DNA from 2 places in the Mycobacterium sp. PTI7 genome. Region 1 is predicted to be linked to the other one. Evidence: riboswitches for the same ligand, from Rfam matches in the RefSeq annotation. Region 1 holds a riboswitch; the other holds the start of a gene.
What was found. A riboswitch is a leader RNA that binds a small molecule or an ion and turns the genes downstream of it on or off. The one in region 1 is predicted to bind glycine.
Positions count from the first base shown of each region.

Region 2: another riboswitch for glycine. It lies ahead of AC1MEY_RS28000 (L-serine ammonia-lyase); the one in region 1 lies ahead of gcvP (aminomethyl-transferring glycine dehydrogenase).

Region 1 covers NZ_CM155252.1:1,949,719-1,953,121, reverse strand. The annotation lists gene gcvP (aminomethyl-transferring glycine dehydrogenase) at 1-1,715, opposite strand, end outside; glycine riboswitch at 1,961-2,058, opposite strand; gene AC1MEY_RS09425 (MerR family transcriptional regulator) at 2,102-2,725, opposite strand; gene AC1MEY_RS09420 (bifunctional nuclease family protein) at 2,956-3,403, opposite strand, start outside.
Region 2 covers NZ_CM155252.1:5,803,609-5,807,011, forward strand. The annotation lists gene AC1MEY_RS27990 (hypothetical protein) at 319-741, opposite strand; gene AC1MEY_RS27995 (hypothetical protein) at 822-1,004, opposite strand; glycine riboswitch at 1,145-1,238, shown strand; gene AC1MEY_RS28000 (L-serine ammonia-lyase) at 1,419-2,792, shown strand; gene AC1MEY_RS28005 (SEC-C domain-containing protein) at 2,799-3,233, opposite strand; gene AC1MEY_RS28010 (hypothetical protein) at 3,387-3,403, opposite strand, start outside.

The sequences.
Region 1 (3,403 bases):
TACGCCTGGATCGCCAGCAGTCCGGCGTACTCGCCCTGCGAGCCGGCGTTGGGCTGCAGCGACACCGCGTCGTAGCCGGTGAGCTGCGTGAGCCACCCCTCGAGGTCGGAGATGAGCCGGCGCAGGCCCGGGGTGTCCGAGGCGGGCGCGAACGGGTGCTGACGGGCGAACTCGGGCCAGGTGATGGGCTCCATCTCGGCGGCCGCGTTCAGCTTCATCGTGCACGAGCCGAGCGGGATCATGCTGCGGTCCAGGGCGATGTCCTTGTCGGACAGCGACCGGAGGTAGCGCATCATCTCGGTCTCGGTGCGGTAGCGCGTGAAGGCCGGGTGCGTCAGGAACGACGACGTGCGGGTGTGGATCGCCGGGCCCGGCTGGTGCTGCCCGCCGCGGGTCGCGCCGAACGCCTCGAGCACCTTCTCGACGTGCTCGGCGGTCGTGGCCTCGTCGCACGCCACCGAGACGTGGTCGGCGTCGACGACCCAGACGTTGATGCCGCGTTCCTTGGCGGCGGCGCGCACCTCGTCGGCGCGGCCGGGGACCTTGGCCAGCACGGTGTCGAAGAAGGCGTCGTGCACCACCTCGACGTCGGCGCTGCGCAGGCCGGCGGCGATGCCGAGCGCGTTGCCGTGCACCCGGTGGGCGATCGCGGTGAGGCCGTCGGCGCCGTGGTAGCTGGCGTACATCGCGGCCATGACGGCCAGCAGGACCTGCGCGGTGCAGATGTTGCTGGTGGCCTTGTCACGCCGGATGTGCTGCTCGCGCGTCTGCAGCGCGAGGCGGTAGGCGGGGGAACCGTCGGCGTCGACCGAGACGCCGACGAGGCGGCCGGGCAGCTGCCGGGCCTGCTTGGTGTGCACGGCGAGGTAGCCCGCGTGCGGTCCGCCGAAGCCCATCGGCACGCCGAAGCGCTGGGTGGTGCCGAACGCGACGTCGGCGCCGATCTCCCCGGGAGGCGTCACCAGGGTCAGCGCGAGGAGGTCCGCCCCCACGGCGACGAGGGCACCACGCTCGTGGGCCTGGTCGACCAGCGAACTCCAGTCGATCACGGCACCGCTCGCACCGGGCAGCTGGACGATCACGCCGAAGAAGTCGCCCTCGGGCAGTCCGTCACGCAGGTCGGCCGACACGATCTCGATGCCCAGCGGCTGCGCGCGCGTCTCGATGACGGCGGCGGTCTGGCGATACACGTCGGCGTCCACGGCGAGCCGGTTCACCGAGCCCTTGGCGGCGCGGTACATCAGCGTCATCGCCTCGGCCGCAGCGGTGGCCTCGTCGAGCATCGAGGCGTTGGCGACCTCGAGGCCGGTGAGGTCCTCGACCATGGTCTGGAAGTTGAGCAGCGCCTCGAGGCGGCCCTGGCTGATCTCGGGCTGGTACGGCGTGTAGGCGGTGTACCAGGCGGGGTTCTCGAGGATGTTGCGGCGCAGCACCGGCGGGGTCAGCGTGTCGTAGTAGCCCTGCCCGATCATCGACGTCGCGACGGTGTTGGTGAGCGCCATCGCGCGCAGTTCGGCCAGTGCCTGCTCCTCGGTGGCCGGCGGCGGCAGCTGGTCCAGACCGGGGGCGAGGCCTTCACCTGTCAGCGCGTCGAGGATGCCGGCGGGCAGGGCCTTCTCGGCGAGGGTGCCGAGCGAGTCGACGCCGATGACGTTCAGCATGGTCGCGACGGCATCCGCATCGGGTCCGATGTGGCGGTCGGCGAACCGCGGCATGCGGCGCTCGTTGTCGGGGTGGGTGGCACTACCGGACACAGTGGGCCTCTTTTCGACGGTGGCCGAGGGGAAAGGGGCAGGGGAACGTGCCCAGAACCGCTCGCGGTCCTCCCCCTCTGTCGTCGACCCGAGACCGGGCGCCTGAGAGATTCGGCGACTGAGGCGTCACTGCCTCGGTGTCACGTCGCCTTTCCCCATGGGCGGGCGGACCGGGCATGCCGGTACACCGCTTTCCAGAGGCATCGGGGCCCCAGGCGGTCCTTGTGCCTGAGAGGTTGACGGAGAGGTGTTGCTCCTTCGGCGTCCGCGGCTGGCAACCACGGAACTCTCCCGCAAGGGGGACGATGCAGTGGCGAGTCTACCGGCCGAGTGCGACAGCGGTGACGTCAGCCGATCTTGCGGTCGCGTGACTTGCGGCGCGATGCCAGTTCGTCCTCGGGAGCCGCGATCGACTCGCCCCCGTCGGCACGCTCACCGGGGAAGTCGGCGATGGCGCCCGTGAGTTCCCGCATCGCGCCGGAGACGGCGATGCCGAACACGCCCTGACCGCCCTGCAGCAGGTCGACGACCTCTTCGGCCGACGTGCACTCGTAGACCGTGGTGCCGTCGGAGAACAGCGTGATGTTGGCGAGGTCCTTGACCCCGCGCTGACGCAGGTGGTCGACGGCCACGCGGATGTTGTGCAGCGAGATGCCGGTGTCCAGGAGCCGCTTGACGATCTTGAGGACCAGGATGTCCTTGAACGAGTACAGGCGCTGACTGCCGGAGCCCGCCGCGCTACGGATCGACGGCACCACCAGCGAGGTACGCGCCCAGTAGTCGAGCTGCCGGTAGGTGATGCCCGCGATCTGGCATGCGCTCGGTCCGCGGTAGCCGACGAGTTCGTCGGGCACGGAGTCGTCCGGGAACAGTCCGCCCTGCACGGGTTCGGTCACCGCCACGGGAGCCGGCGGTACCGGCTTCCCGTCTGAGGAGAGATCCAATTGCCCCTGCCGTGGCGTGTCGCCCACCGTGCATCCTCTCGCCGAATTCAAGTCGCTTCGTGCGCCGCAGCCGAGACGCAGCGCGGTGTGCTCCAAGCTCGAGTGTGTGTCGAGCATACGCTTCCGGCCATGCTGGTGACTGGCTGAAGACTGCTCGAATTATGGCTGCCCGAATGCCCGATCAGCGAAACCTGGACCGCGTGTCGACGCGTCGCCACCAGTTGAGACGCATCCGTGACAAACCCGGACGCTCCGGGTCAGGTGGCCTTGAAGTCGTCCGGCGACACGCTGTCGAGGAACTCCTTGAACTTCTCCACCTCGTCCTCGCGGACCGGGCCGGAACTCTCCTCGTCGCCCTCGTCGGGGATCAGCAGGCCGGCCTCGGCCAGCACCGCCTCCTCGACGTAGATCGGCACCCCGACGCGCAGCGCGATGGCCACCGAGTCCGACGGGCGTGCCGACACCGTGATGTCGCGGTCGAAGACCAGGTCGGCGTAGAAGGTGCCCTCCTGGAGGTCGACGATCCGGACCTCCTTGAGCGAATGCCCCAGCGCGGCAATCAGATCTCGGATCAGGTCGTGCGTCTGCGGCCGAACCGGCTCGACGCCCTGCTGTTCCAGCGCGATGGCACTGGCCTCACCCTGACCGATCCAGATCGGCAGATACCGGTCACCGTTCGACTCGCGCAACAGCAAGACCGGTTGG
Region 2 (3,403 bases), 2.1 Mb from region 1:
AGTTCTGGATGCTCAAGCGCGCAGAGCGCCGATTCCAGGCGTGCGTCAGCTGAAGAAGTGGACATGTTCCCCCCCGGTGATGCCGATGCCGCACCCCCCAGCGCGGCGACGCCGTCATCATCGCACGGATCCGCTCCGGCCGGAATGGACCATTCACGACAACTGGGCATGTCGTTCTCAGGATTGACACAGGGAAAGGCCTTAAGCTCACGGACAGACGAGCGCTGGCCTACCCCCCCTGTGCCGCGCTCGTCAGGTCTCGCCTGACTCCCATCCCCCCCGGGAGTCGGCGAGACCTCCTTATGTGGGCACGTTGCGTCAGACGGGCATGCCGCCGGCCGCCTGCGGACCGGTGATCGACCCGAGCACGATGGCCAGCACGGTGTAGTCGCCGTTCGGCATGGTGCCCACGCCCACGTCGACCCAGCGGCAGTCGTTGATGAGACCCTTCGCGTTCGTCGTGACCTGAGTGATCGCCGACGCGACCGGTCGACCGGTGGCGATGAAGGGTGTCGTGTATCCCGGGTAGGCCTGCCCGCGCAGCACGCCGGCACGCACGTAGTCCTGGGCGATCGCGTCGAGTTGGGCGGAATGGTTGAGCGGTGCGCAACCCGAGCGCTGGCGTACGTCCTGGATCACCGTCGAGGTGCCGTCGACCGCGGCGTCGGCGCCGGCCGTCGGGGCGCCGAGGACGGCGCACAGGGCGGCTGCTCCGACGAGGACTGCGCACTTCAGGGCCACGACGTCTCCTTCACCAGCACGGATCCGATGTCCCTGGCAGCGTGACACGGTCGACGACGAGGGGGACGCGTTTGGCCCGATCAGTCGCGTCGGTCGTCGGTCGGTTCGGTCGAGCCCGGCCCGTCGGAGGGATGGTCTGCGTCCCGGCGCACGAGACACCGGACGGCGGTCCGCACGCGAACGACCACCCCGACCACCGCGGCGATCGCCCCGACCACCAGCGCCACCGGCCAGGAGGGTTCCCTGCCGTAGTCGTCGTGCATCGTGTCGTCCCCAAGATTGTCGCGAGCGTTGTAGCCGTCGGGTCCAGTATCACCGCTGAGCCTGAGATTGTGGTGAACGCCGACGACCCGCACGGCGGCCGATCCGGGTATAGGCTCGCCACCACAATCGAACAAGCCGTCGACGCATGGCGGGAGAACCTCCGATCGAAGGAGGCGCCGTAGGAGCAATGTCCTCCCCGGGAATCTCTCAGGCCCCAGCACCGCCACGCCGAGGCAACTCTGGAGAACAGTGCCGACGATGCCGCCGGCGCTTACCGAAGGTGAACGGCGAAGTCTCGCCCAAACTCTCAGGTCTCAGGACAGAGCGGGGAGGTGCCTCATTCGATGTCCGGGTCTGCCCGGCGTCGATCCATGGCCGGGCACGCCCGGCGTGACGGAACCGGAGTCGCCTCGATGACCATCAGCGTGTTCGACCTCTTCACCGTGGGTATCGGCCCGTCGAGTTCCCACACGGTCGGCCCGATGCGCGCCGCGGCTCGCTTCGTGGAGGACCTCGACGACGCGCGTCTGCTCCCCGACGTCCGGCACGTCCGCGTCGAACTGTTCGGCTCCCTCGCCGCCACGGGCAAGGGTCACGGCACCATCCCCGCGACGCTCGTCGGGCTCGAGGGCCGGCACCCGGAGAGCCTCGATCCCGACGACATGGCCCGGTCCCTCGAGCGGATTCGGGCCGACGGCACCATCCGGCTCGGCGGCACGATCGTGCTCCCGTTCACCGAGGGGGACGTCGTGTCGAGTCCGCACGTGGTGCTCGACCGACACCCGAATGCGTTGACCATCAGTGCCTTTGGCGACGACGGTGCACCGCTGGCCGAGGAGACCTACTTCTCGGTCGGCGGCGGATTCGTCGTCGCCCAGGGGGACTCGCTCGACCAGTCGGCGCCGACGGGCGGCGTGACGTTCGGCTCCGCCCGCGAACTCCTCGCCCTCGCCGCGGCCCGTGACGGGTCGATCTGCGACGTGATGGCCGAACACGAGCGGGCGTTCCGGTCGGACGCCGAGGTCCGCGCGGGCCTGCTGCACATCCGTGACGTCATGGCGCAGTGCGTCGAGCGGGGCATCGACCAGGACGGGCACCTGCCCGGCGGGCTCGCCGTCCGCCGCCGTGCCCGCGACTGGCACCGTCGACTCGCCGCTGAGGACCCCGACCGCGATCCGATCTTCGCCGAGGACTGGGTCAATCTCGTCGCGCTGGCCGTCAACGAGGAGAACGCCGCGGGCGGTCGGGTGGTCACCGCACCCACCAACGGCGCCGCGGGCATCATCCCCGCCGTGCTCAGCTACGCCCGGCACTACTGTCCGGCCGGACGGACCGACCCGGACGACACCGCGGTGCGGTTCCTGTTGACCGCCGGCGCCATCGGATCGCTGTACAAGGAGATGGCCTCGATCTCCGGCGCCGAGGTGGGCTGCCAGGGCGAGGTGGGGTCCGCCGCGTCGATGGCCGCCGCGGGCCTCACCGAAATCCTCGGTGGCACACCGGCTCAGGTCGAGAACGCCGCGGAGATCGCGATGGAGCACAGCCTGGGCCTGACGTGCGATCCGATCGCCGGCCTGGTGCAGATCCCGTGCATCGAGCGCAACGCCATCTCCGCGGGCAAGGCCATCAACGCCGCGCGGATGGCCATGCGCGGCGACGGCACCCACCGGGTGAGCCTCGACGAGGTGATCGCCACCATGCGCGCCACGGGGCGGGACATGAGTTCGAAGTACAAGGAGACGTCCACGGGCGGACTTGCCGTCGCCGTCAACGTCGTCGAGTGCTGACCCGTCCTACGGAGTGCGGCCGTGGCAGCTCTTGTACTTCTTGCCGCTGCCGCAGAAGCAGTCGACGCGCTTCGGCAGCGGCATCAGGTGTGGCTGACCGGCGGCGGCCTTCTCGACGACCTCGTGGAGCTGGTCGGGCGGTGCCGGTTCCTCGGACAGCATGTACAGCGTCAGAAGGACGCCGACGATCGTCGACAGGACGTCGCCGGTCCCACGCACGTCGGCCTGGCGCGCGACCCAGCGGGCCAGCGGCGCGGACACCGGCTCGATCCGTGCAGCCACCTCGTCGACCGTCCCCGCGTCTCGGGTGGCGGTGAGTGCGGCCTTGACGAGGTAGAGGTCGGTGGCGGACATCCGGTAGAACACCGATTCCAGCCCGCCAACGGATGGCGTACCCGAGGGTGCCGAACTTTGCTCGAATGCACCGGCTGCGTCGTCCACGGATCTACCCCTCTGCCCGCCGACGTCGTGACGTTGGGCGAGGTCGAATGGTCGCATAGTGCGCGAATGGTCGCTGAGCACGGTTAAGGGTAGCCACGCCGACAGATCTTGAAACAAAACCCGGTCACGCCCGCGTGGCATCCCCGCGACGTGTCAGACCAGATCGAGCA